Regions from separate parts of the Oceanobacillus sp. FSL W7-1304 genome, predicted to be linked through region 1. Evidence: riboswitches for the same ligand, from Rfam matches in the RefSeq annotation. Region 1 holds a riboswitch; each other region holds the start of a gene.
The links. Region 1 has a riboswitch for S-adenosylmethionine ahead of metK (methionine adenosyltransferase). Riboswitches for the same ligand answer to the same signal wherever they lie in the genome.
Positions count from the first base shown of each region.

Region 2: it holds a riboswitch for S-adenosylmethionine, as region 1 does, so the genes downstream of both, NYE61_RS04945 (DUF2292 domain-containing protein) here and metK (methionine adenosyltransferase) in region 1, are expected to answer to the same signal.
Region 3: it holds a riboswitch for S-adenosylmethionine, as region 1 does, so the genes downstream of both, NYE61_RS20005 (LLM class flavin-dependent oxidoreductase) here and metK (methionine adenosyltransferase) in region 1, are expected to answer to the same signal.

Region 1 covers NZ_CP150211.1:1,087,437-1,097,460, forward strand. Annotated here, with positions in the region: gene NYE61_RS05390 (AI-2E family transporter) at 1-344, shown strand, start outside; gene NYE61_RS05395 (PadR family transcriptional regulator) at 894-1,250, shown strand; gene NYE61_RS05400 (hypothetical protein) at 1,240-1,998, shown strand; gene NYE61_RS05405 (DUF1801 domain-containing protein) at 2,054-2,491, opposite strand; gene NYE61_RS05410 (tetraprenyl-beta-curcumene synthase family protein) at 2,484-3,506, opposite strand; gene NYE61_RS05415 (gamma carbonic anhydrase family protein) at 3,659-4,180, shown strand; gene NYE61_RS05420 (DUF4181 domain-containing protein) at 4,223-4,663, opposite strand; gene metK (methionine adenosyltransferase) at 4,765-5,961, opposite strand; SAM riboswitch class I at 6,169-6,277, opposite strand; gene pckA (phosphoenolpyruvate carboxykinase (ATP)) at 6,476-8,062, shown strand; gene NYE61_RS05435 (ABC transporter substrate-binding protein) at 8,462-9,451, shown strand; gene NYE61_RS05440 (ABC transporter ATP-binding protein) at 9,465-10,024, shown strand, end outside.
Region 2 covers NZ_CP150211.1:978,344-988,367, reverse strand. Annotated here, with positions in the region: gene NYE61_RS04970 (solute carrier family 23 protein) at 1-898, shown strand, start outside; gene NYE61_RS04965 (aromatic ring-hydroxylating dioxygenase subunit alpha) at 1,028-2,044, shown strand; gene NYE61_RS04960 (aminotransferase) at 2,204-3,409, opposite strand; gene NYE61_RS04955 (Lrp/AsnC family transcriptional regulator) at 3,406-3,909, opposite strand; gene NYE61_RS04950 (DUF1292 domain-containing protein) at 4,208-4,474, opposite strand; SAM riboswitch class I at 5,114-5,216, shown strand; gene NYE61_RS04945 (DUF2292 domain-containing protein) at 5,315-5,479, shown strand; gene NYE61_RS04940 (LLM class flavin-dependent oxidoreductase) at 5,580-6,590, shown strand; gene NYE61_RS04935 (GNAT family N-acetyltransferase) at 6,583-7,101, shown strand; gene NYE61_RS04930 (hypothetical protein) at 7,135-7,257, shown strand; gene NYE61_RS04925 (MetQ/NlpA family ABC transporter substrate-binding protein) at 7,247-8,065, shown strand; partial or broken gene NYE61_RS04920 (methionine ABC transporter ATP-binding protein) at 8,098-9,175, shown strand; gene NYE61_RS04915 (methionine ABC transporter permease) at 9,117-9,767, shown strand; gene NYE61_RS04910 (MetQ/NlpA family ABC transporter substrate-binding protein) at 9,800-10,024, shown strand, end outside.
Region 3 covers NZ_CP150211.1:4,062,974-4,072,997, reverse strand. Annotated here, with positions in the region: gene NYE61_RS20015 (O-acetylhomoserine aminocarboxypropyltransferase/cysteine synthase family protein) at 1-1, opposite strand, end outside; SAM riboswitch class I at 359-466, opposite strand; gene NYE61_RS20010 (alpha-L-glutamate ligase) at 482-1,450, opposite strand; gene NYE61_RS20005 (LLM class flavin-dependent oxidoreductase) at 1,469-2,521, opposite strand; SAM riboswitch class I at 2,609-2,715, opposite strand; SAM riboswitch class I at 2,843-2,949, shown strand; gene ssuE (NADPH-dependent FMN reductase) at 3,331-3,882, shown strand; gene NYE61_RS19995 (LLM class flavin-dependent oxidoreductase) at 3,917-5,290, shown strand; gene NYE61_RS19990 (hypothetical protein) at 5,357-5,680, opposite strand; gene NYE61_RS19985 (PASTA domain-containing protein) at 5,852-7,369, opposite strand; gene NYE61_RS19980 (ABC transporter ATP-binding protein) at 7,362-8,033, opposite strand; gene NYE61_RS19975 (ABC transporter permease) at 8,070-9,536, opposite strand; gene NYE61_RS19970 (SLC13 family permease) at 9,945-10,024, opposite strand, start outside.

The DNA of each region.
Region 1 (10,024 bases):
GGATGATTACCAATGTTATTCCTTTTCTCGGTCCGTATCTAGCTGTTATTCCCGCATTAATCGTAGGTGGATTTCAGGATCCGATGAATCTTATTTGGATTTCGTTAATTATGTTCATCGCCCAGCAAATTGAGAGTTCAGTCATCTCACCTAATGTAATGGGACAAGTATTGCAATTGCACCCGTTAACGGTGATAACAGTTATCCTTGCTGCCGGAAGCATTGCAGGCTTCCTCGGTATTTTGTTCGCGGTACCGTTCTATGCATTACTACGGACAATCATTATGCACTTCTATAATACGTATCGGGATTCTAAGAAAGATAAGGAAGATGCATTGATATAACGTTTCACTTCCACAAAACCGCAGAGAAATTTAATTTTCTCTGCGGTTTTTTTATGGATTCCGGTCACATGAAAGGTCACCAACAGACAATTTGATCGCTGCATGGATGCGCGGGCTATTTTTGTTGCTCTTCATTGCTGGTTTATCAGTTTTAGATTTATTAAAACTCTGATTTGTACTTACCTGCTCTAAATTAAGATTAATCAAAAATCAATTTGATAGTAATTCATGATGCTCCGCTATTCCTGGACATTTGGACTCGACTTCAGTGACCGAATAACACCACTCCTTCTATGATCAGGTCTTCATGCTGACTTTGAGTTACCGTATAAATTGAATATCTCTTCGCCCGGCTACTCATCACTACACCTGGTTTAAAATACTTATAGTTGTTGAACAAGATAATCAAGTACTTCTAGTTTTTAATAAATCGACAATAACACTTGCATTACAAGGTAATAAAACATATACTAAGCATATACCTTGTAATACAAGACTAATATTCCAGAAAACAAATATCTTGTTATACAAGATAAGGGAGGTTTGGTTATTGTGTCGACAACCCAAATGATGAAAGGGATCTTAGATGGTTGCATACTCGCCATCATTAAAAACAAAGAAGTCTACGGCTATGAGCTAGCTGAAAAATTGGAAGGATATGGTTTCTCTAACTTCAGTGAAGGTACAATCTACCCATTATTATTACGCATGCAAAAAGAAAAATTAGTAACCTCTACATTAAAGAAGTCCACAGCAGGACCGAAACGAAAATATTATCGCCTGACAGAAAACGGAGAACAAGAATTGCAAGATTTTATAGAAAGATGGGAGAACTTAAAGACGAACGTTAACCATGTCTTAAAACATGAAACGAAAAAGGAAAAGGAGATTAAACATGATGCCTAAAAACGTACCGCTATCCAAAAAAAGCAAACAATTTTTAGAAAACCTTCGCGTTTACCTTTTTTCAACTGGGAAAAAGGAAAAAGAAATTGATGAAATCGTCGAGGAATTAGAGGATCATTTAATGCAAGCAGAGAAAGATGGGAAATCAATTGAACATATTATTGGTCAATCGCCTAGAGCATACATGGAACAACTTGCTAGCGAAATGCCAATTGACCTTAAAGCTTGGATGAAGTATATTCCAATGATTCTATTTGGTGCTTTTTCGTTCACAGTTGTCAGAGATTTATTTGAAGGAACGCTTGCTTACTCCCTTTTAGAGATTATCGGATTTCTTATCATAGCCATCTTATTCTTAACAAGCATTTCACTTACATTTCGGTATATTGCTGGAAAAAACCTGTCTACCGGAAAACAATTTGCTATACTTTATCCAGTTGCACTGTTACCGATGGCCCTTTTTATCGGTCTGATTTTCCTTAACCAGCATGTTACGACACCAGTCATTAGCTTTGGCATGATTGGAACCATTATCATTGCAATCGTAACATTGATTTTTATAATTGGGATTTCCATTTGGTCTAAAACCTGGGTACTTCCAATTGTTTTAACTTTCGTTTCCCTGCCAGATTATCTGCTCGGCTTTACATCATTAACAGAATCTGCCCGATTAATTACAGGCACTTGTATTACATTTGGCGGCATTTTCATTTATCTTTGGATCTCAAGTAAACTGGCAAAAGCCTAACACACATGAAGGGGATTACCGATTATTCTCTGACTTGGTAATTCCCTTCTTTATGTTACGCATCTTCCCCTGCTTCATTTGGATATTTCTCCTGTAAAAACTCCACAGATTGATTGATCAATGCTTTCAAAACATCCACATTAATATCAGCAAGTTTATTAATATACACACAAGCTTTTCCGGTTGTATGCTTTCCGAAATCTGTCAGCAGATCCTCTCTTCTGTCATCACCGGCTGCAAAATATAAACTATGCTTTGCCCTGCGTGGCGAGAATCCGACTAATGGCGCATCTCCTTCATGACCAGATGCATATTTATAATGATAGGAACCAAATCCAATAATGGTTGTTCCCCACATTTTAGCCGGATATCCAGTTGTTTCTGTAAAAATTTCAAGCAGCTTATAAGCATCCTCTCGCTTTTTGGCATTGTCAATATCCTCAATAAATGCCACAACATCTCGATCATTTTCTTTCATTTTTTGCTCATACATCTTTCATTTCCCCTCTCTTTCCCTCTGCTTTATAATACATACGAATATTCCAATTAAACATTTTAGCAGTAACTCCTCCGGCTTGCAGCAAAGCCTTTCGCATTTTATCACTATATGGAATTGTTTTTACTTTTTTATCACCTAAGTATAGGCCAATTAAGCCTTGATGGATCATTTCATGAAATTTCCGATCTGGCAACCCGCGTACATCTGTTTTTGTCTGTTTAATAAAATAAAGGAAACGCTCTTTCATTTTATTCCAATCCTCATAATAACTACAAAAGTTAAGATCTCCTTCGTCACGATCCTCTTGTTGATCAATATAGTAATCAAGCAAGATATGCAGCCCCTGCATGTAAGGAAAATAGCCATCATAAATAGCTTGCGCTGTATTTGATTTGAGTTTTCCGCCAAGTCCGTAAGATACAAGACAAAAAATTCCCAAGGTTGAACCACTCGCAGCAGAAAATTCATACCATGAGAGATTTTCATTCGTATCTTTATTTTTTTCAAACCATGACGTTAACCGTGGAATTCTTTCTCTTAACTGTACATGCTTATGAACCTGTAAATCTGCGTATAATCCTTGGAGTTTGAGAAGCTGATTCTGGATTTGTTCAAAGGATGCTACATCTCTTAATGTTTCTTGACATGTTTGAACTAACTCCGCAAGATAGCCTCCATCAGCTTGATCATCTCGCAGTTCATAATAATTTTTCATTGGATTCATAGGCGTTAAAGCATCCTTCATCGCTTCATGCAACATACGGAAATCCTTAGGATCAAGCGAAGTGCTTCGATCACAAAGATTATCCAAATAATCACTGATTGTTTGATACGCAACAATAAAACGAACTGCTTTTTTCTCTCTTTCTCCAGCAAGCAGTGCATAAACACTTCCACCTTGACAGTGAAATCGTTTATCTTTTATGCTAGCAAGAGCTTGGGTGCGCAACTCATCATTCGGTATCTGCTCTGCTCTACGCTTCCAGTAATTCATTTCCTCATCAACCATTGGAAAGATTCGTTTAAACACGATTCTTAGTAATGTAATCGCATTTTTTGGTACCTTTGTCAATCTATTTCCTCCATTCCAATTGGTGAAATTTGCTATACTAATTATAGCATCATATACAATAGGAAAACAAAAAACAAGGGGATGTAAACATGATTAGGCCTTACAAAAATATTTATCCAACCATTCACGAAACTGCTTTTATTGCAAAAGATGCTGTAATAAATGGAGACGTTACGATTGATGAGGAATCTAGTGTTTGGTTTAAAGCAATTATCCGCGGTGATGTTGCGCCAACTCGAATTGGGAAACGGGTTAACATCCAGGATTTTTGTATGCTGCATCAAAGCCCAAATAAGACACTTCTCATTGAAGATGATGTCACAATCGGCCATCAAGTTACCTTACACTCTGCTATCGTTCGGAAAAATGCCTTAATTGGAATGGGATCGATTATCTTGGATGGTGCGGAAATCGGAGAAAATGCATTCGTTGGTGCAGGAAGTCTTGTGCCACCCGGAAAGAAAGTACCTCCTAACACGTTAGTAATGGGAAGACCGGCAAAGGTTGTACGCGAGCTATCTGAAAAAGATTATGCGGAAATGGAACGGGTTCGTACATCTTATGTAGAAAAAGGTAAATATTATAAGGAAAATACAAATATGGGACATTAATCAGTTAGGGGCTTGAAATAATAGATCAAGCTCCTCTGTTTATCACCCTAGAAGACCAAAGAACTCAGACCTCAACGCTACAATGACAAGTGTGGAAATAAATATAACTTGACTGAGCGTAAATAGATAATCATTTTTCCCTTCTAGGTATTTCCACTCCATGTATGCTCGAAACAATTCCTGTATACCAGTGAAGATCATGCCAAGTAAAAATAAATACAGCGTAACATCAGAACTCGAGGAAATAGTTGTATAAATGAAATAAAATCCAGCACCTATGTATGCAATGACAGCTATTAATCGTAACCTTTTATCATACTTTTCATGTATATCGTTCACATAATTATTAGAAAACCATTTTGGACGCTTCACGTGCAATAATATTCTCATGATCGAATTAAATATAAAAATAATAAGTGAAAGCACACCTATTAATATGACAATATCCAGTAGTAGACCACTATTATCTTCATAATAGTACATGAGCATTCCTCTCTTTCTAGATTATAAATCGTATGCTAGCCCAAACTCCATCAGCTAAACAAAAAGCTGCACAACTCAATAAGAGCTGTACAGCTATAATATTATTTTGTCAATGCGATTAACTCATCAACTTTATCTGTTTTTTCCCATGAAAATGCAACATCCGTTCTACCAAAATGACCATATGCTGCTGTGTTTTTAAATATTGGCTGACGAAGGTCGAGCATCCGAATAATTCCTGCTGGGCGAAGATCGAATAATTTGCGAACCGCAGCTACAAGTGTTTCCTCGCTTACCTTTCCAGTACCAAATGTATTAATCGCAATGGATACAGGCTCTGCTACACCAATTGCATACGCCAATTGAACCTCACATGACTTCGCAAGACCTGCAGCAACGATGTTTTTTGCAACATAGCGAGCTGCATATGCAGCAGAGCGATCTACTTTCGTAGCATCCTTTCCACTAAATGCTCCACCGCCATGTCGTGCATACCCACCGTATGTGTCTACGATGATTTTACGACCAGTAAGTCCTACATCCCCCTGTGGTCCCCCAATTACAAAACGACCAGTTGGGTTAATGAAATACTTTGTGTTTTCATCCAAGAGATCAGCAGGTACAACGGCACGAACCACATGCTCAATCATATCTTTTTCAATTTGTTCAGTAGTGGTATCTTGGTGATGCTGTGTAGATATAACGATTGTGTCGATTCGGATAGGCTGATCATTTTCATCATATTCTACAGTAACCTGTGTTTTCCCATCCGGGCGCAGGTAATCTACAATTTTTTCTTTTCTTACATCAGCAAGGCGCTTCGCTAATTTATGCGCTAATGAAATCGGTAGTGGCATAAGCTCTTCGGTTTCATCACAAGCAAAACCAAACATTAACCCTTGATCTCCAGCACCTATTGCATCAATTTCATCCTCACTCATTTTTCCTTGGCGTGCTTCTAGTGCGGTGTCAACACCGCCAGCAATATCTGCTGACTGCTCATCAATTGCCGTCATTACAGCACATGTTTCCGAGTCAAAACCATATTTAGCTCGAGTATAGCCAATTCCTTTTATCGTTTCTCTTACAATAGCAGGAATATCTACATATGTGCTTGTCGAAATTTCCCCCGCTACTAACACTAATCCAGTTGTTACAGTTGTTTCACACGCAACTCGTGCATTCGGATCCTTTTTTAAAATTTCATCTAGGATAGCATCTGAAATTTGGTCTGACATTTTGTCTGGATGACCTTCTGTTACTGATTCTGAAGTAAATAAACGTCGATTTACAGCCATTAGGCTAAACTCTCCTTTATTGTATGTTACGGAACTCTAATTTAAATGTTCTACATATATTATTCAAAGTACCTTCAAAAGGTAAAACTTTTCCCACTGACCAGGTCAATCGCTTTTCTATGAATATCATTTTATATATAACTTCTCTATAAAAAACAAAAAAGCCTTTCCTTCAAAGACATGAGGAAAGGGTATACTGGCCTTTCGCTCTTATTGTTCAAGGAAGTGTTCCTTGCATCAGGTTAGCACCAATTCACATCATGTGATGGTTGCTGGGTTTCATCGGGTCTGTCCCTCCACCAACTCTGAATAAGAGTATCCGTTCAACCTTTAGATTAACGAAAGTAGCTGTAGGTGTCAACTATTTTCGGATGGTGGGCTATTATATATTTTTTATAATTTATTTTTAAATAGTATGGACTAATAATATAAATGTGTTATACTAATAAGCATCTTAAGAAAATAAAAGTTGTCACAAACGTATAAAATCCTTAAAAAGGCAGGAGATAATGACATGAAAACGGTGGAGAGATCATTAATTAAAGAGTTAAATGAACACAATAATATGCATATTAATTTGTCGGTAGCACAATTAGTAGAAAAAATTTTACGTTATCAAGAAGGAAGTCTTACTTCTACGGGTGCAATTCGAGCAACTACTGGAAAATATACTGGGCGTTCTCCCGAAGATAAATTTATTGTAAAAGATGAGGTTTGTACAGATTTTGTTGACTGGGGAAAGGTAAACCGTCCAATCGAAGAAAAAGTATTTGATAATCTTTACAGAAAAGTAATAGATTATTTAAAAGAAAAAGATGAACTTTATCAGTTTCAAGGGTTTGCTGGTGCGGATAAAAATTATCGCCTGCCAATTCAAGTCATCAATGAATACGCATGGCATAATCTTTTCTCACGTCAATTGTTTATCACGCCAACAGATGAAGAGTTAGAAAATCACCAAGCAGAGTTTACTGTTGTTTCTGCTCCAAATTTCAAAGCAGATCCAGCTGTCGATGGAACAAATTCGGAAACATTTATCTTAATCTCCTTTAAGAAACGTGTTGTTTTAATTGGAGGTACTGAATATGCCGGTGAAATAAAAAAATCTATCTTCTCAGTGATGAACTACTTGCTGCCAAAGCGAGATGTTTTGTCCATGCATTGCTCAGCAAATGTTGGTCTAGAAGGTGATGTAGCCCTGTTCTTCGGCCTTTCCGGCACAGGAAAAACAACATTATCCGCTGATCCTTACCGCCGTCTAATTGGAGATGATGAGCATGGCTGGAGCCCGAATGGCGTGTTCAATATTGAAGGTGGATGCTATGCAAAATGTATTAACCTATCGGAGGAAAAAGAACCCCAAATTTTCAATGCCATTCGCTATGGTTCTGTACTCGAAAATGTCGTTTTAAATGAAAAATCACGAATTCCTGATTATGATGATACGACATTAACAGAGAATACGCGTGCTGCATACCCGCTTGAGAATATTGATAACATTGTGTCACCAAGCGTTGCTGGCCATCCAAATACAATCATCTTTTTAACAGCAGATGCTTCTGGGACACTGCCGCCAATCAGTAAATTAACGAAAGAGCAAGCAATGTATCATTTCCTAAGCGGCTATACGAGCAAACTTGCAGGTACAGAGCGCGGAGTAACAGAACCGCAAGCAACTTTCTCAGCATGCTTTGGTTCTCCTTTTCTACCTTTGGCACCAGCAAAATATGCTGAAATGCTAGGTGAAAAAATTGATATGTACAATTCAAATGTGTTCTTAGTTAATACTGGCTGGACTGGCGGATCTTACGGTGTTGGAAACCGTATGAAGCTATCCTATACGCGTGCAATGATTCACTCTGCTCTAGAAGGCGAGCTGAATTCAATGGAAACTGTAAAAGATGAAATTTTCGGATTAGAAATTCCAATGCATGTTCCAGGAGTTCCAGATGAAGTACTCATTCCGAAAAAAACATGGAATGATCAAACAGCATATGAGGAGACGGCAAAATCACTAGCATTAAAATTCCATGAGAATTTCAAGAAATTCAATAATGCAAGTGATGCAATTAAAGAAGCCGGCCCGGTTTACCAAGGGTAATAATTCTGTTTACTCATCCCAAAAGGATTTTATTTATATGAGTGGAGTCAGTATCAGCATCATGCTGATAGCCAGCCTGTTTTTATGGGCTGGCTTTTTATGTTCCTCCCTCCAATTTTTACTTATAACCGATAGATCGATTTCCCCCTTTGACTATAACTGTATATTTCGGATTTTTGCTCCATTTTACACACGCTATTCTATTGCCCAGGTTATTAGTCCAGACCCATGCACTAAGGCTCTGTAACCTTAAATTCCCGCACCACTATACTTAAATCTGCAGTTTCAAAACCTTTACTATTCCCTCTCGCCCTCACCTCAACTAGGCATTCACACATTTTCCAGTTTCGCATAAACTGTGTTGATAAATGATCACGTATTCTGAAAGGAACGAAACGTATGAGAAAAATTAAATTGATTGCTGTTGTAACAGTTGTTTTCCTCATTTTCCTTTCTGCTTGTAATTCAGCGCAGACAACTAAAATCAGCTTAGCAGAGGTCACTCGCTCCCTCTTTTATGCACCACAATATGTAGCGCTCGAGAAAGGTTTTTTTGAGGAAGAAGGACTGGAGGTAGAACTTCAGACAACATGGGGTGGAGATACGACAATGACGGCACTTCTTTCTGGTGGAGCGGATATCGCGCTCGTCGGATCGGAGACTTCCATCTATGTGTATGCACAGGACTCTAAAGATTATGCGATTAACTTTGCACAGTTAACCCAGACAGACGGGACATTTTTAGTGGCAAAGGAGCCACAACCTGATTTTGAGTGGGAAGATTTAGAGGGTAGTAACTTTTTAGGACAGCGTGTTGGCGGGATGCCACAGATGGTTGGTGAATTTGTATTAAAGAATCATGGCATTGATCCACATGCGGATTTAGATCTCGTACAGAATATTGATTTTGCCAATATCCCTGGAGCATTTTCATCTGGTGATTATGAGTATGTCCAGCTATTTGAACCGACCGCTAGTATTTTAGAGAAAGAAGGTCAGGGACATATTGTTGCATCCTTTGGAGAAGAATCCGGTACAGTTCCATACACGGTATTCATGACGAAACAGAGCTTCATGGAAGAAAATGACGAGGCAGTTGAGAAATTCACCCGTGCGATTTATAAAGCTCAAGACTGGGTCGCGGAAAACAGTGCAGAAGAAATTGCTGAAGTTATTGAGCCTTATTTTGAAGACACAGATCTGGATATGCTTGCTGCATCGATTGATCGTTATAAAAGCCAGGATTCCTTCGCGGTCGATCCAATTTTAGATGAAGAAGAATGGGAAAATTTAAAATCAATTATGGATGAAGCTGGTGAGCTTCCAGCAGATGTTCCATACACTGATTTAGTGAACACAGATTACGCTGAAAGAGTTATGTCTGATTAAAGGAGGAGATTTTGTGTCATTTCTGACGTTGGACCATGTCTCCCATCATTACTTTTCTAAAGAAAGCTATACAAAAGCAATTGACAACATTTCCATAGCGGTTAAAGAAGGTGAGTTTATTTCCCTGCTTGGTCCGAGTGGCTGTGGTAAATCCACGCTCTTATCCATTATTGCAGGGATTATCCAACAAACAGAAGGTACGGTTTCACTTCAAGGGAAATCAACTGCCGAATCTGAGATGGAAATTGGCTATATGCTTCAGCAGGATTATTTATTCCCATGGAAAACAATCCTGGATAATGTCTTACTTGGACCGAAAGTCAATCATACGCTGTCAGATGAACTGAAGAAAAAGGCGATTCAGCTATTAAAAGAGGTTGGACTGAAGGATGTTGAGATGAAATATCCGAGTGAGCTTTCTGGGGGAATGCGTCAACGTGTAGCATTAGTCCGCACTCTGATTAATAATCCAAAGATTCTGTTGCTTGACGAACCATTTTCTGCACTGGACTACCAGACAAAGCTTAACTTAGAGGATTTAGTTTCCGATTTGTTAAAAAGCTATCATAAAAC
Region 2 (10,024 bases), 110 kb from region 1:
CTTAATGCCAACAGCAATCAATTCGATCTATAGCGCGGAAGGTAGCTTTAATACAAACATTTTTATCGCGTTTGTTACAGTAGCAGTACTGATTAGCTCTATGTACATTGGTGAAAAAGCCAAAACGAAATGGAAACATATTAAAGTTGCATCTGTTATTTTAGCTTTGGGTATAGGTACAATTGTTGCATCTTTCTTTGGAATGGTGGATTTTTCTTCGGTACGTGACGCTGCATGGTTTGCGATGCCAAGTATATTTGCTCTTGGGACCCCAACCTTTGAATTGGATGCGATTTTGATTATGCTTGCTATCTACTTCATTATTATGATTGAAACAACTGGAACGTGGTTCACAGTAGGTAATGTTACGGAAGAAAAGCTGGATGATAAACGATTAAACGGCGGAGCTTTTGGTGAAGGGCTAGGCTGCTTTGCTGGATCTTTCTTCGGTGGCACACCAGTTACAGGCTATTCCACGAATGCAGGAATTATTGCCATCACTGGTGTGAAAAGTAGGAAACCGATAATTGCAGGTGGTGTCTTTCTTCTCATGTTTGGAATGATGCCAAAGCTTATGACCGTAATTGCTAGTATCCCGCCAGTAGTCATCAGCAGTGTGTTTGCAATTATTTGTGTTGTAATCATGATGAATGGTTTTAAAGTGGTAAAGCAAGCGCCATTTACAGAACGGAATATGCTTGTGATCGGTATTCCAATTATGCTCGCACTATTTGCGGTGCTTATGCCGGCAGATATTTTATATGGCCTTCCAAGTATCGTAACTTATTTTGTTTCATCTGGAATTGCTATTGGAGCAATTGCAGCATTAATACTTAATTTAGTACTTCCGGAGAAGAAAGAAGATACTGGATTAGCACCAAAACTAAACGTTAATTAGATATAGAAGATTTTTCAAAAAAGAGCAACTTGCACTCCAAATTACAAGGACTTCTAATAAAGCAAAATAACGCTTTTAAGAATTCCTGACGAATGCTAAGTTCTCTAAATAAAAGGGGAGTTTATCGTTATGCAACAAGATAGATTATGGAACCAGTGGCACCCGGTTTATAAAGCGGATGAATTAAAAGAAGATCCACAGCAGGTATTTGTTTTGGGTGAGCGTGTCGTGATTTTTCGTAATGAGAAGGGCGTACATGCATTTAAAGATTTATGTATCCACCGCGGAGCGGCACTTTCGCTTGGAAAGGTAAAGAATGGAAACCTTGTTTGCGCCTACCATGCTTGGGAATACAATGATACTGGCGAATGTGTGAAAATACCGGCATTGCCATGTGAAAGACCTATTCCGAAGAAAGCGAGAGCAACGGTTTACCATGCGCAGGAATCTTTCGGTTTGATTTGGGTTAATTTGGGTGATGACCCAGATCCAATGATTGCTTATCCGGAATATGATAAAGCGGGATATCGTACTGCTATTTGCGGTCCATATGATGTAAAAGCAAATGCACCAAGAATTATCGAAAATTTCCTGGATGTGTCGCATCTTATGTTTGTGCATGAAGGTATGCTTGGAGATGAAGACCATGCTGAGATTGTTGATTACGATGTGAATTTTATCGATAATCGTTTTATTACAAGTAAGATACCTGTGTATCAACCGAATCCAGATGGACGTTCAAAAGGCGGCTACGCAGATTACGTTTATGAAATTCTTAATCCAACGACAGCACGATTTACAAAAACAACGGAGGGTTCAGACGAAGCATTGACGATACTCGCAACTGTAAACCAAGAAGATAACGAACAAACGAAGGTGTTTATGCTATTAACGAGAAATTATGATCTTGAACAGTCTGATGATTCGTTTATTGAATTCCAGGATACGATTTTCTATCAAGATTTAGATATTGTGGAGAGTCAAAAACCAGAACTGCTTCCTTTAGACTTGCAAATAGAAATGCACCTTAAATCAGACGCGTTGACCATTGCATATCGCAGATGGTTGGATGAACTAGGAGTGGAAACTGGAACATTAGCGATTGATGAATCGAAACGAAGTAAACGGAAGAAAGTATTGAACTAGAGACTATAGCCTCGAAAAAATAAAATGTCTTGCAGAAATGACAATCTGTAAGGCGTTTTTTATTGTATATGGAGTTCTATGTAGATCTTATTGTAAATTAAATGAAACAAATAAAGCAATGTGCTACTACGATGACCAAGTAGGCACATTGCTTTATTCTTATCGTACTTTCTCTAAAACCTTTTCTTCTTTTAATTCTAATGATTGAATAAATCGTCCAATTCGTTTCATTGCAGTCTCGAGCTGTTCAATGGAAGCTGCATAGGAACATCGAATATAGCCTTCTCCAGATGCTCCGAAGGCATTCCCTGGTACAACGGCAACCTTTTCTTCTTGCAGAAGACGAGCGGCAAATTCTTCGGATGTGAGTCCTGTTTTCTGAATAGAAGGGAAAACATAGAATGCCCCGCCTGGTGTATGACAATCCAATCCTATCGTGCGCAGCGATTGGACCATGAAATTTCTTCGTCTCCAGTAATTTTGCCTCATTTTTTCAACTTGATCTGCACTATTACGTAAGGCCTCGAGTGCTCCAAGCTGAAGCATCGTTGGTGCACACATTGTCGTGAATTGGTAAATTTTCACCATTACTTGTATAAATTCACGGGGTGCAGCGAGAAAACCTAAACGCCAGCCAGTCATTGCAAATCCCTTTGAAAATCCATTAACGACGATTGTACGATCATACATGCCAGGAATTGCAGCAAAGCTAGTGAATTCCTCATCATATGACAACTCTGCATAAATCTCATCGGTAACGACAAGCAGGTCATGTTTTTCCACAACCTGGGCAATTTCTGTTAGCTCTGCTCTATTTAAACAGGAGCCTGTTGGGTTACTAGGGGAGCATAATAAAATTGCTTTTGTTCGATCTGTTATGGCTGCCTCCAGCTGCTCTGGCGTTACTTTAAAGTCGTTGTCTGCATATGTTGCAATGCGGACTGGAATCCCACCAGCCAATGTTACAAGCGCTGTATAAGAAACAAAGGCAGGCTCGATAATAAGTACCTCATCTCCTGGATTCAAAATCGCTCGGAATGCTAAATCCAAGGACTGACTTGCGCCTACGGTGACGATGACCTGGTCCTCTGGTTGATAGCTAAGTTTAAAATTTCTTTTCAAATAATTAGATATTTCTTGACGTAATTCTAATAACCCGGCATTTGCTGTATACGATGTGTGACCGTCTTTTAGTGCTTCAATTGTTGCCTCGCGAATATTCCACGGTGTAACAAAGTCTGGTTCTCCAACACCAAGTGAAATGACATCCTCCATACTTGCTGCTAAGTCAAAGAATTTTCGTATTCCAGATGGTTCTAATCCTTTTGCTGTAGTTGATAAGTAGTTTTGAAAGTCTATACTCATGGGGTAATCACCATTCTCCGATCTTTATCATCATTTCCTTCAATAATTACGCCATCATGCTTATATTTCTTTAGCATAAAGTGGCTTGTAGTGGATACGACATTATCAATTGTAGCTAATTTATTGGATACAAAAGCTGCAATTTCATTCATTGTTTTACCTTCGACGGTTACAGATAAATCATAGGTACCTGACATAAGGTACAGTGATTGAACCTCTGGGTAGCGGTAAATCTGTTCAGCTACCTCATTAAAGCCAACACCACGTTCTGGTGTTACTTTAACATCAATCATTGCTACAATTGTTTCTTTTCCCTCTATTTTATTCCAATCAATAAGTGTTGGGTAGCTAACAATAATTTTTTCATCTTCTAGTTTTCGGATGGTCATTTGTGCTTGTTCTTCACTTATTCCAAGCTGCAATGCAATGGATTCTGTTGATACATTATGGTTTTCTTCAAGTATCGATAAAATATTTAATTCCTCTTTTGTTAGTTTCATTCCAATCCGCCTTCCATTGCTGTTAATTTGTAACATTAATTAAACGAAGCAATGATGAAATTATATCATTTTTAAACTGTAATCAAAACTAAAATTTAAGGTTTTTTGATTCTATATAGAAAAACGCGTACTTCCAAATCCCTCTATCAGTTTAGAATTATTCGTACTATAATTATTCTAATCTGTAGGTTATAAAATGATGTCAGTAATATGGAAACGACTGTTTAATAGGATATAGAGTTCTAAGCCTTGAAAAAAAGCGATAATCCCTCTATATAAGAGATTATCGCTCCTTTTGTTAATCTTCTTCTAGGATTTGATCAAATGCCTCGGATACTTTATCGAACTCTTCATCACTTTCAATTGCAGATAATTCACCATCATCATCGATTTTGAGAAAGAAGATATCAATGTCCTCATCACTATCCTCTTGCAAATCTTCTAAAAAGCTGACTGCGACGTAATCTATATTTTCCAATGTAACCTTGGCAAGTACTTCTACTTCCTGATCAACATCTGTTTCATCACTAATTGTAAAAACTTCACCAACTTCAATTTTATCCATACATTACCCTCCGTTTCCTCATCTAGAATGAATTTGTAATAGCTTTCTTAAGTTTTACTTCATGTATGGAAATAATGCAAATTTAAGCAACGATCTTCTCGAAAGGTAGTAAAGAACGGATGGATGAATCATATATGATCGGAAAGTAATGTTAGAAATCTCCGCTTTCGCTATACAAGGTGAGGGTGAGATATAGAGAGTTGACTTTGTTACATGGTAGTGATGCGGTATTAAATGAAACCCCGCCTGCGAGTGATTGAAAATCTTTATGCAATTTGTTTTCACGGTGGACGAGTGAGTTTATCAATCCTTCATGGCAAAAATACAGCTTGCTTGGCCAGCAGCTAGATTTTCTCCTACCATGGAGATAAGGTGCGGAGAATGTTACCGAATAAGTTGGCTTTTTTAATGGGTCTGTTCAATGGAATCCTGTCTCAATGGTCTATTAAATTAATATACAAGCATTCACATCGGAATTTATGGTGAATTTGTTATTTGCTCTTGACAGGCGATTCCATGAGTGCTAATATTTAAAATATTAGAATTGGATTGACTTTATCGAAGGATGTAGGTGAGTCCTTTGAGTTTAATACGTACAACACATTGCAACTATTCTTCTTAAAAACTAAATCATTTATTTTCTTATCCAGAGAGGTGGAGGGACTGGCCCTTTGAAACCTCGGCAACAGACTATTCAGTACTGTGCCAATTCCAGCAAGCCTATGTGCTTGGCAGATAAGAAGAGCCATGTTTATACATGACAAAACCTCTTCTTATTTGCGTAGAAGAGGTTTTTTAATTTTTCTATTGTATAATCATTCCGTTAAAGGGGGAGATCCTGTGGCAAGTGTGGATGACAAGAAAATTACAGACATCATATCTGAATTAAAAAAACTTAAATTTGGATCTTTAATCATAACCGTTCATGATGATGAAGTTACACAAATTGAAACGACCGAGAAAAAACGTTACCAAGCACAAGAAAAAAAACAACGAACTAAATAAGGAATGCCGATTAGACAACTAAAGGCAGCCTTCTATTCCGACCGGAATGGAAAGCTGCCTTTTGCAATTAAATAGGTGTAAAAAAATTGGAGGAAAATGAATGACATATAAACTAGGAATTCTTGATCAAAGTCCAGTTTTCAAAGGAAAGACAGCTGCTGATGCACTTCAACACACCATTCAATTGGCGATAAAAGCGGAAGAATGGGGTTACGCTCGCTTCTGGGTGTCTGAGCATCACCATATGGAACAGGTAGCTGGTTCATCACCCGAAGTATTAATGTCACACTTGTTAGCACGAACAAATTCAATAAAAATAGGATCGGGGGGAGTTATGTTACAACATTATAGTCCGTATAAGGTTGCAGAGAATTTTCATGTCTTAGCGACGCTTGCCCCTGGAAGGGTAGATCTGGGTATTGGGAAAGCACCTGGTGGATTTCCATTATCAACGAGAGCATTACAAAATGGAAAAAGAAATGATGGAAAAGATTTTAATGAGCGTTTAAATTTTTTGAAAAGATTAGTAGACGATTCCGTTGAGCATGATCACCCACTGTCAGGCATCCAAGCTTTACCAAGGCCAGATAAGAAACCTGAAATTTATTTGCTCGGCGGAAGTGCAAATAGTGCTAAGATCGCCGCGGATTTAAGGATTAATTTTGTTTTTGCAAAATTTTTAAATAGCGATGAAAAGAAGCTTAAAGAAGCTGCTCAAACTTTTAAACGGAATTTTAATGAAGGGGAATTTATTGTAGCTTTGGCCGCACTTGCAGCACCAACCCAAGAAGAAGCAGAAAAGTTAGTAGAAGATCATAAATTATTCACACTTCACCTTCATGATGGGCGGACATTAACCGTCCAATCGAAAGAGCAAGTACAGGCATTTAAAAAACAAGCAGGAGGACCATTTGAAATAGAAGAAAAAGCAGCGGATATAATTGCTGGAACGCAAGAATATGTAAGCGAAGAATTAACAAGGCTTCATCATGCATACCAGGTAGATGAATTTATTTTGCATACGCCAATTCGAAAAAAAACAGAGCGTTTTCGTTCTTTCCAATTAATGCGTCCACTTGAAAAGGTATGTATAGGGGGTAGCAATGCGTAAATTAATGAGCAATCCAATCATTGTCAATGAATTGGTTAGAGAGGATATTGAAATAGTTCGTCGCGTTTTGATCGATAGCTATCAACAGTACGAGGCTTATTTCACCCCACAAGGGTGGAAGGACTATTCAGAACGGATTGTCTCATCTATTGATAATCCAAATGTAGATAAAATTCTTGTAGCTAAAATTAATCAGGATATCCTAGGCAGCTTGCAGCTATTTCGTTCTGCGGAAAAAGCATATGAAAAACCAGAACTTCAAATTCAAGCACCTATCATTAGATTACTCGGAGTTCACCCTAGTGCAAGAGGTCGTGGTGTTGCCCAAGCGCTATTAAAAGCCGTCATCAATGATGCTCAAGCTCTTGGAGAGTCCAACGTATATTTGCATACGACCGACTTCATGGCAAGTGCTATACAAATTTATGAAAAGCTGGGATTCGAACGGGATGAGTCAAAGGATTTTTCCAGAAGAAATATTCTATCGAAATGTTACAGGTTAGATATTTAGAGGAGTACATTAGCATGTCTCGATCAGAGTTGAATGAACGCTAAATTTAATAATGGAGTTAATCAAGATGAGAAAGCAAGCTTAAACAAGGTTCCTGCAGTGAAACAGGTTGAAAAATACAATTTGAAAAATAGGAGTGCAGAAAATGAAAATTAGAAGGGTTTTTCTTTTAACGATTATAACGGTGGGATTGTTTGTGACAGCAGGTTGCGGAAATGAAACGGGGACAGCTTCCGAAAATGAGCAAGTGACATTGAAAGTTGGTGCTGCTTCTGTACCACATGCGGAAATTTTGGAGTTTATTGCACCAGATTTGGAAGCGGATGGTGTGAAACTAGAAATAGTGAATACAACAGACGGTATTCAAACAAATCAACAGACAGCAGATGGGGATTTAGATGCAAACTTCTTTCAGCATACGCCGTATTTAGACCAAGTCAACAAGGACAGTGGATTAGATTTAGTAGTGGTGGAAGGGATTCACATTGAACCATTTGGGGTGTATTCGAAAAAGATCAATTCAATCGACGACTTATCTGATGGAGCACAAATAGCAATTCCGAATAATCCTTCCAATTTCTCAAGAACACTCATACTCTTTGAAGAAAATGGAATTATTGAACTGGATGATGAAAAATCAGGTGATTATTTACTGGAAGACATTACTGAGAATAATAAAAACTTAGAATTCGTTCCGGTTGACCCACCACTCTTAGTTCATTCACTTGATGATGTAGATGCTTCTGCAATTAATACAAACTATGCGTTAGAAGCTAATCTTAAACCGCTAGAAGATTCATTAATTATTGAAGGCGTTGATTCACCATATGTCAATGTTTTAGTGTCTCGTACTGACAACAAGGATACGGAATTGATCCAAAAGCTTGCTGAAGCATTAACAACGGAAAAGGTTAGGGAGTTTATACTGGAAGAATACGAAGGTGCAGTCGTTCCTGCATTTTGATGAAATGTACTACGTGAATAGGAGGGTGTATATTGATAGAATTTAACCAGGTTTCAAAAGTATTTGATAGTGGAGGAAAGAAAGTTGAGGCATTAAGTGATGTTCAATTGACTGTTGAAAAAGGTGATATATTTGGAGTTATCGGCTTCAGTGGAGCTGGGAAAAGTACGCTGATTCGCACCGTTAATTTGTTAGAATATCCCACATCGGGCGAGGTTATTGTCGAAGGAAGAAATCTGGCAAAACTGTCTGAAAATGAAATACGACAAGCTAAGAAAGATATTGGTATGATATTCCAACATTTTAATCTTCTAAACTCCAAAACGGTTTTCGATAATGTGGCTATGCCATTATTTCTAAGTGGATATAATAAGAAAGCAGTAAAAGAGCAAGTATATGAAATCCTTCGTTTTGTTGGATTAGAGGAGAAGGCGAACAATTATCCCGATCAGTTATCTGGTGGCCAAAAGCAACGTGTTGGAATTGCTCGAGCACTAGTAACGAATCCTTCCATATTATTATGCGATGAAGCTACATCGGCACTAGATCCGGAAACGACAACATCCATCTTAAATTTATTAAAACGGATAAACGAGGAATACAAGATTACGATATTAATAATCACCCATGAAATGGAAGTCATAAAACAAATTTGTAATCGGGTTGCGGTAATGGAAGATGGCCATGTAATTGAAACGGGAAATGTGTTTGATATTTTTGCTCAACCAAAAACTGATACGACACGAAACTTTGTCAGATCAGTTGTTCAAGGAAGTACCGGAAAGTGTGTATCGACTATTAAAAGATAATAATGATGACAGTCGTATCTTCAAAATTGAATTTTTTGGAACGGACTCCGGGCAACCAATCGTTTCGAAAACAGCGAAAATATATAATGTGGAAATTAACGTTCTGTTTGGAAATATTACGGAGTTGCAAGGTATTCCTTTCGGTAATTTAATTGTTGAGTTAATTGGTGATGACTATGAAATTAAACGGGGAATAGCATTTATCATTAGTCAAAATATTGAAGTAAAGGAGGTTTTGGAAGATGGAAGTAAGTACAGAGTTGATCGTGAATGCTTTGTGGGAAACGCTTTACATGGTTAGTGTTTCACTCTTTTTTGGAGGGATTATCGGAATTTTCTTAGGGATTTTATTAGTTGTAACTAGAAAAGGACATATCCTGGAAAATCGTTTTATTTTTTCAATCGTGAATCCAATTGTTAATATCTTTAGGTCGATTCCATTTATTATTCTTCTCGTAGCAATTATTCCTTTAACTAGACTAATTGTAGGGACATCTATCGGAACGACGGCAGCAATTGTTCCACTTGTGCTTCATATTGGGCCCTATTTTTCAAGGCTAGTAGAAAATTCGTTATTAGAAGTGGACGAAGGAATTATTGAGGCAGCAAAATCGATGGGAGCGACACCACTTCAAATAATCTATCGTTTTTTAATGCCGGAAGCCTTTTCTTCATTAATTTTAAGTATAACGACAGCAACTATTGGATTAATAGGAGCGACAGCAATGGCAGGTGCGATTGGTGGCGGAGGTTTAGGCGATGTTGCAATAACATATGGTTATCAGCGTTTTAGTACGATTACGATTCTAGTAACTGTTATTATCTTAGTGATTCTCGTTCAAGGAATTCAAGGGTTAGGAAATAAACTAGAACGAAAGGCAAGAAGAGTGTAAGGAATCGAATAAATCAGTGAGGGGTGTAAATAATGAAAAAATGGATGTTTCCTATATTTCTAGTTTTAGGTGTGTTATTAGTTGCATGTTCAAATGATACAAGTGCAGAAGGTGAACAATCAAAAGTAAAGGTTGGTATTCGAAATTCTGAACTTAGAACTTGGGAATATTTAAAGGAACAAGCAGATAAAGAAGGGCTGGAAATTGAAATTGTCAATTTCTCATCTGCATATGATCCAAACCAAGCCCTGATTGAA
Region 3 (10,024 bases), 1.2 Mb from region 1:
TTTTTTATATCTCCTTTTCATTATTTAATGGCAGCAAAACTAATTTAATTAAACAGATAGGTTAACTTGGTTTAACAGATAAAAAAACATCGCTTTTAAAAAATGTTTTTCAATAACAAAGAGGCTGAAAGTGTTTTTATCAGTAAACATTCAAACATGATTGACAAAAATATCCGATTCGGAAATATACTTAGAGCATCAAGCGACAGATGGTGAGCACCCTTGTGATATGTACCCCAATGTCTCACCCATGCCCCTTCCGTCTACGTATATTTTCTGCGCTAAGTTTGTCTATCGTTCTTCATTTATTTAAATACTTTAGATATCTCGCAGCCTCTTTGAATTATCACATACACCCTCCTTATTTTCAGTGGAATTAAGAATTGGCACCTTGCTACTCAACTTATGACATAATTGCTGCCGCAGGATCATTAGACCAGATTCTTCCCCAGACTCTAGATAAGGATTTTTTATGGGTCAACTAATTTGCACTGGGGGAACTCCCTACATGTTCTCTCAATTTCTCCAGTTCACTCCCTAAAAACCTCGCTACTTCCAGCATACCGTATTTTCCGCTTTTTGCTTCTGCTTCGCTATTGTAGTTCGTATTTGTGTTAATATCGTACGTGTAAATATTCCCATCCTTATCCTCAATAAATTCGATTCCTGCAATACGAATATTATTCGCCGCTAGGACACGCTCATATTTTTCTAATACTGGATGATTAAATCCCTCACGAATTTGAAACTTAGCTGGCTGGGCACTTTCTTCACCCACCGGGCAAAAAAGATCATCGATTGTGCAACCATCTGCCGGACATAATTCAAATCCCTCTGATGTATCCACACGCACAGCATAAAGGAACTTTCCATTAACAAACTCACATCGCGTAATATAGGATTCCGGAGATTCAATATACTCTTGAAGTAACGTAACGCCATCAACCGGCTCTTCAAACGACTCCCCTTCCACATAATTTTGCAGTGCGTTTATGGAAGTAAATAATTGAACGCCCAAGCCTTTACCTGCACGATTATGCTTCGTTATAAACTTCTTCCCTTTAAAAGCTTCTGCTGCTTGTAAAATATTTTCTTTCCCTACAGCTGCAATTGTCTTTGGTGTCTTAACACCATACTTTTCAAGCTCAAGATATTGCAGAACCTTGCTTACTTCAAGCTGCAGTGCACGACTGCCGTTTATTACAGTTCTTCCATGATGCTCTAACCACGCGAGTACAGCATTCGTTAATTCTGGTGCAAACCGATTTCCACGGGTATGTGACGAGGCACTCATCCGATTGTAAAAAACCCCTTCTGGAGGTGCTGCACTAAGATCAACCGTACCATTATCAAGCAACCAATCTTCATAAGGTAAATTAAGCTCTTTTAATCGATTAATTAAATGCTCTGTCCACTCATTATTTTCATGGATAACGTATATTTTACTCATTTATAATTCTCCCCTAACTTAGATATGCGTTAATGAATTACGTAATTCTTCAACCTTAGGCATTACTTGCTTTGCAAAGCGTTCCAATTCTTCAAGCTGTGGAGAGCATTGTAATAATAGTTGATCTACTCCGGCTGCTTCATAAGCTAAAATTCGCTTTGCAATTTGTTCCGGTGTGCCAACAAGATTCGGACGCAATCCCCGGTTTGATACTGAGTAATCTTGCAATTTAAGCTGTTGCTCAAGCTCTGACTTCGTTGTAAAATCTTTCATACCTGCATAGCCTGCAGCATCTTTAACTGTCGTAATACGGTGTAATTCTTCCTGTGCCTCTTCCTCCGTATCTCTGCAAATAACATAGGCAGCCATACTAAATGATTGCAATGCTTCTTTTTCAGCCTTCTTTCTACGTCTCTTCATATCTTCAATTTTATTCCTAACTTCTTCCACCGTTCCGCCATGCATCACATATGCGTCACAATAAGCTGTAATAACTTGCTTTCCTTTTTCACTCTCACCACCAGCATATAAAATTGGATTTGGCCGTTGAACTGGCTTTGGTGATAAATTTGTATTTTTAATGTTATAAAACTTTCCATCATAAGAAAATGTCTCTTCCGTCCATAATCCTTTTAAAACTTCTAAAAATTCACTTGTACGATCATAGCGATCATTATGCTCTGTAAATTCTCCACCATACTGTTTGGCCTCTTCCTCCCACCAACCAGAGACAACATTTAAAGTGAATCGACCATTGCTAATTTGGTCAATATTTGCGGCCATTTTAGCAGTTACCGCCGGGTTATGGAATACCGGTCGGACAGCGGTCATAATTTCCATTTTCTCGGTAACAGCTGCCAGTGCTGCGGCAGTTGTCCATGCTTCAATAGAATCGGCTTCAATCCCTTTAATATCATTCAAATATAATTCAGCTATTAACGTTGTATCATAACCCCACGTTTCAGCGTGTTGAATGACTTTCTTTGCGTAATCAAATGTTGGTGGCATATTTTCATCCTCTACATTCCTTAGCCATCCACCAAAAATCGGTAACCAAAACCCATATTTCATTGTTCCATCTCCTCCTAACTTCTGTTCAACAAAAAACCTCTATTCTAGGATAAGAATAGAGGTTTTACATATTATGTATGTATGCTCTTCTTATCTTCCAAGCAGTCCGCTTGATGGAATTAGCACAGTATTCTTAAATGAACCTGTTGCCGAGGATTCTTTGGGCCATGTCCCTCCACCTCTCGTGATAAGATAAATCAAATAATGAAGTTGTTGGTTGAATAATAATATAGAACTTAAGAAATGTCAATCAATTAATTCTTATAATTCTTAGTTGACTTATATGATTTGATATATTAGAATATATCCAACAATTGAAAATTCTTATCAAGAGAAGCTGAGGGAACTGGCCCTATGACGCTTCAGCAACCACTAATTATTTTAGAAAGGTGCTACTTCCAGCAAGATTTTTTCTTGAGAGATAAGAGCTGATAAATGATGTAGTGTACCCTCTTTTCTCTTTTTAGAAGAAAAGGGGGTTTTTTACTCGTATTAAATATTTAGTACCTGTCAACTAAATTTAAACTGTGAACTAACTGCTGTGGTATGAGCAATTCCGCTAAATATACACAATGATCTAGCACTAGCGGTGGAAACAAACAGTGACTTCTGCCGGGGGACGGAGCCATAGTGAGACTTCAAAAACGACAGTTCAAAAAGGTTCACGGGTCCCCCGAATAAAGCGTAGTGTGTTTCCGTAGCGAGTATACGTACCAATCCATCATTACAGATTAGTGCAGTTTCTCAAAAGTCTAATATTAACCAGTGTTTCGTAGAGTACAAATAAAAAGCTAAAGGAGAATGTTTACATGAGCGAGATTGTAATTCTATCCGGAAGTCCTTCTGAGTTTTCAAGATCTGAGCAGGTGCTTAAATATTTAGGTACTTTATTAGAAGGTGAGCAATTCTCAGTAACGCATATTTCCGTAAAAGATGTAGCCTATGAAGATTTATTTCAAGGAAATTTCAATAGTACTGCTGTTAAAGAAATTGCAGTCAAAATCCAACATGCCAAAGGACTAATCGTCGGATCACCAGTATATAAAGGAGCATATTCCGGTGTGCTAAAAGCTTTGATTGATATATTGCCACAGGATATTTTGAAACATAAGCCAGTACTACCGCTTATGACAGGTGGAAGTCCCTCCCATTTACTTGCTGTCGAATATACGTTAAAGCCAGTTCTTGCTACATTAAAAGCACATAATTTAAAAGGTCTTTACCTATTGGATAGACAGATTGATAAGCAAAATCCCCTTCCAATTATTGATGAAGATATTTTACAACGAACAAAAAAACAACTCTTTTACTTTGTTCAGCTTATAAATAATCCAGTTGCTAGAGAAGTTGTTACGTACTAAAGATGCTATTCAATAATAAAAAGGGAGAAATAATATGACAAAAAAGCGTATTTTTTTAAATGCTTTCGATATGAATACTCCGGGACATCAATCACCTGGACTATGGACACATCCAGATGATCAGTCGCATCGATACAAAGATAGTGCCTATTGGACTGAGCTTGCAAAAACATTAGAAAATGGAAGATTCGATGCAGTCTTTATTGCAGATGTATTAGGGACCTATGATGTATATGGTGAATCCCGTGATGCAGCAGTAAGAAATGGTGTGCAATCACCAGTTAATGATCCATTTCTAATTGTTCCATACATGGCAGCAGTGACAAAGCATCTCGGTTTTGGAATTACTGCTTCTGTGACACATGAGCATCCATACACATTTGCTCGTAAAATCAGTACGTTAGATCATTTAACAAATGGACGTATTGGCTGGAACATCGTTACCTCTTATTTAAAAAGCGCAGCTGTTAATATGGGATTAGAAGATCAGATTAATCATGATGAACGCTATAATATTGCGGAGGAATATTTGGAAGTTTGCTATAAGCTTTGGGAAGAAAGCTGGGAAGATGATGCGGTAAAGCTTGACAAAGAAAATCGCGTTTTTACAGATCCAAGTAAAGTTCATGATATTAACCATCAAGGAAAATATTACCGGGTCCCTGGTGCTCATCTATGTGAGCCTTCTCCCCAACGGACCCCTGTTCTTTATCAGGCGGGCGCATCCAAAAAGGGGCGTGCTTTTGCTGCTAATAATGCGGAGCTTGTTTTCATTGGCGCACCAACGATTGCAACAGCAAAAGCAACCGTGGATAAACTGCAAGAAGATATCGAACGGGCAGGAAGATCCAAAGAAGAAATAAAAATTCTTACGATGTTTGTACCGATTGTTGGCAAAACAGAAGCAGAGGCTAAAGAAAAATATAAAGACTATCAACAATATATAAGTGCAGAAGGTGCACTAGCACTATTCGGTGGGTGGACTGGAGTCGATTTATCCCAGTACGCAAAGGATCAAGAAATCAGTTATATCGAAAATGATTCGATTCGGTCCGCACTTGAAAATTTCACAAAAATCCATCCTGATCGACCATCAACAGTAGAGGATGTTATCCAAACAATTGGTATTGGTGGAATGGGAGCAACGGCAATTGGCGCTCCCGAACAGATTGCAGATGAGATGGAGCGATGGGTCAACGAAGCTGGTATAGACGGATTTAACATCGCATATGCCATTACTCCAGGGTCTTTTAATGATTTCGTTGAGCTCGTCATACCTGTTTTACAAGAAAGAGGGCTTGTTCAAACCGAATATGAAGGAAGTACTTTAAGAGATAACTTATTTGGAAAAGGCGATAAGCTCCTTGATACGCATCCTGGAAGGAAAAAACACTTGCTTGTAAAGTAGAAATAACTAAAAAAGAAAGCATGCCATTTCATTATAGGCATGCTTTTTTACTGGTGAGTTTACCATTCAATGTCTGTGCTCCTCACTATGTATTACTTCTTCCAAAAATGTTTCAGATTTCGTATGATCATGTTCATCACAGTAATAAACAACTGTTTTTATTTTATGAGAAATATCACATACATATGAATATCTAAGGAGGTTTTTCATATACGAACCCTCATGAGAACCTACTTCCAATACAGTTGTATCCGTACTATATTCTACCCAATTATGATGTGATTCCTTATCATTACTCTCATGCTCTATTACTTCTGCATTCACTGTATTATATGACACTGCTAGGACAATTACTTGGAGAAGAACCACTGCAAAAATCAATTTTTTCATCAATTCACCCACTAATTTAAAGTCATTAAATAATTTCTGCCGTTTTTTATGAAAATATACATTTAGACTCAATTCTCTTGTATGGAAATTAAAAACAGGAGCACTATCCCTATAAATGATAGTACTCCCATTATAACTTTAAAGGCTTCTCAGTCTAAAATAATATTGCTTTTATTTCTCATAAACCTCATCGCTCTCATCACTTTCCACAGGTTGTTCCGGTCCGCCACCTACTACATAATCTTCCGGTGCATCCTCAAAGTAATCGGACGGATTCGGTGCTGCCGAAGCATTATTGCTGATACGGATTTCAACCGTATAAGTCATCCGAACAAATTCATTAAATACACCCATGTCCACGACGGTACCTTTCACTTCAGGGGAATCAACATATTTCACAATATAGTTAATATCGGCACCTTTCGAGTGATATTCTTCATAAAACAATCTTGGCAGATCGCCTTCTAACTGACCTCGAAAATCACGTAAATAAGGACTTCCTTCTGAATAAGTAACGGTAATATTCTTATTATCTTTATCCGTCAGCTTTGTTCCTGCCTCAACGGACTGTGAAATAAGTGTTCCGTATGAAACATCTGTGCTAAATTTATGTTTTACTGTCACGAGTAGATCAGGATAATTTGCCACAGCTTCTTCTGGAGTCAGCTCCCCAAAGTTCGGAACTTCAGTAGCTTCTCCCAATGAGACAACAACTTTCATTTTATCCCTTTTAGCAATTTTTTCATCTGGTGCTTCACTCTGACTAATAATATTCCCGGCTTCAATCGTGTCGGAATCCGATTCTTCATATGTCATTTCAATTTCATTGGTTTCTGCCCATTTTTCTACTTCTTCTTTGGCTACCCCAGCAAAATCAGGTATGTTGATATTCTTCTCGAAAACTTCTTTTCCTTTTGAATAATAGACAGCAGCACTATCTTTACGCTTGTATTCTGATTCATCAATGTTGCTATCCCTGATGGAAAACTGAATAAAGCCACCTTCTTCGATATCATCGCTATATTCTGTGACCATCTGCAAATTTTCTGCTTTATTTTCATCAATCCAGGTTTGCGCTTCCTCATGTGTCATCTCCGAAAAATCAACAAGCGGAATAACCTCTTCTGGGTCAGCTCCTAAGCTGCTAGTTAATTGAAGCGTTTTTCCTTTTCTAATCTTTTCTCCAGGAGATACACTTTGCGAAATAATCTGGTTTGCATCATACTCCATACTATATTCCTGCGCTAATTCAACCTCTACATCATTTTCACTTGCCCAAGCACGTGCTTCTGAAACAGGCTTGTCCACAAAATTTTCAACTTTCACATGAACAAGCATATAGTAAATGAAGAATATCAAAACACAAGCTATGACAGTTCCAGAAATAATCAGCCACATCCGGCGTCTTTTTTTCTTTCGATAATCCTGATCAATTTCTACTTCTTCTTCTGCGTCTTGACGGCGACTGCTTCTGGAAGAATTAGACTCTGACTTAAGCGGGGTATTACGCTCAGGTACTGTTTCTTCACTTTCCGCAGCAGAAGCTTGTTCTTCCTGCTTCCGCTGCGTTTCTATTTTTTCCTGCTTAACACTTTTCTCTTCTTTCTTATCTTTTATTTCTTTGTCTTCTTTTTCATTTACCAGATCATCATACTTGTCTTTATTAAACTTTGATAAAAAATCACTCATAGGAAGACAGTGCACCCTTCCTCAAATGGAAAGCCTGATCAGACTGTAAAGCAATTTCATTGGAGTGCGTTACCACAATGACACATTTCCCGTGTTCATGTGCCAATTTTTTAAAAATATCAATAATTTCCTGTTCCATCTCTTCATCAAGGTTTCCTGTAGGCTCATCAGCAAGAATTAATTCCACATTGGTCGCGAGAGCTCGGGCAATAGCCACACGCTGCTGCTCCCCCCCAGAAAGCTTATTAACGAAACGATCTGCTTTACTTTTTACAATACCAATATAATCTAGTAAATTATAAGCTACTGTCTTTGCATCTTCTGGAATTTCATTTTCCGTAATCGTCATAGGAACCAGTACATTTTCCACAGCTGTAAAGGTCGGTATTAAATTATAGCTTTGAAAAATAATCCCGACATTATTACGACGGTACTTTTCATAGCCAATTTTCTTAATGTCTTCTTCATTAAATAATACTTCTCCGCTATGGGGCGAATCCAAGGCACTGAGTAATGATAACAAGGTGGTTTTCCCTGAACCGGACTGCCCTAAAATCGTATAAAACTTCCCTTTTTCAAAAGAGACAGATGTATCCTTTAAGATATAACGACGCTGTTCGCCATCTTGATAATAATAATTTAAATCTTTCGCTTCTAATATCATATTCTCACCTCTCTAGTAATGAGCGTAACCTCTCTATTACATCAGTATTTTCTTCGGATTTAGCCTTACAATATAAATTAGCGGGATAACCGTTGAAATTAAAATAGTTAACAGGCCAATTCCATAGAAGCCCAGAACATAGCTTGAGTTAAGATTTACCTCATAAGAGTCTATGACATCCTCTGTTGTCAAATCTATTTGTGTATCACCAAAATAAATATACTCTTCATAATACTCATCTTGATTCTCATTAGCTTTCATCATCATATCAGATACCTGTCCAGCTAAGAGATTCCCGCTAAACAAGGATAATGTGATACCAATTACTGCAACCACCATCACTTCAATTAGAATTTGTCCTACCACACGGATCCGTCGTTCCCCTAAGGATAAGTAAATGCCCAGTTCGCGTTTCCGGTCCCGGAGGAATAGTAAAACTACTAATCCAGTTATCAGCACCGTTGCAATTACAGCAACAAGCAAAACATATTTTGCTAGTTTGGACATCGACTCCATTGGTCCTGCGATGCTATCGTATTGATCCGTAGCATTGATTACAGTATAAAATTCGGGCAGCAATGGAGCTACCTCTTCTTCAAATGCTTCACTATCTTCAGGGCTGTTTAAATAAAACATCGGTGTGTAATATTCGAAAGAGTCCCCTTCTTCTTCCATCATTTTTGCAAATTCTTCATCCTCTTTCATATATTCTTCCATATGATATCTATTTTCGCTGGCGACAATCTCATTTGGAACATACACTGTATTTTGATACTCTATGTCCATCCAATCTATCATACCGGTATCTGAGTCTACTTCTATATCTTCTTTAATTGACTGCGGTTCAAATAAGCCAATTACTTCCAATACGACATCTCGAGAAGTGACTACATCCTCTTCACCTGTTTCTTCATCATACGTATAGACTGCATTCTCTAATGTAAAAGTATCACCTACATTTAGATCATTTTTTTCTGCCAATTTATTTGAGATGATAGCTACAGAAGTGCCATTGTCCACTTCATCTTGGGTAAAAACGCGACCATCAACTAATTTACCCTTCTGTTCTTCAAAATCAATCACGGGAGCATAGTTAATTCCATTCAGCTTAAAGTCCATGCTGGGGCCCATCATAACTACTTCATCTTCCGTCCCTTCACCCTGATAGCTCTCAATGCTCTCTGACCCTAGATAGGTAGACGTATTATAATCAAAGTATTTCACATAGGAAAGCGCACCAATTTGTTTTATCAAATCAATGTCTATGTTTTCAATCTCTAGCCACTCTTCCTCGCTTAGATCTTCCACTGCTTCATGATCGAGCTCGAGCGTTGCGGCAGTTCCCAGTCTATCTTTAATATTCGTTTCTACATTACCAGTTGCCTGTTGAATAGAAATTGCTCCTGATATTAAATTCCCTAAAATAAAAATAACTGCTAATAAAATTAATGATTTCCCTTTTTTTCTTGTAATACCTAAAAACCCACGTTTAATAAAATTCATTCCAAACCCCCTCACTAAAATAATTCCACTTTTGCCAATAAATCCACTTATGAATAAATATATGTATGATAGATGTTATTCAAGGCTCCCTTGGAAGCTAACTCTCACCTCACTCTATTTAATTGTATTATTTTTGTAATATAAATGTATTATATTCGTAATACACCAGAAAAACAACTAATATTTTAAAAAAAATCCAAAATTTGTATTTACTTATTGATTGGATAAAATTACCATTTCCATCATAATCAATTTTACAGAAACCTCTCCTAGAAACTAGCAAACTCTGTATTTGATAATATATTGTCCTAAGACAAATGAATGCATAAAAAATCCTTCTAAGATTTCTACTATCTTAGAAGGATTTTCTTAAGTTACACCATACTTGTATTACTTCTTTGAATACTATTATTTTAATAACCCCTCTGGGAAGGTTGTTAAATCAATATTAAATATAAGCGGCAGCATAAAATAAGCAAATAAAACAA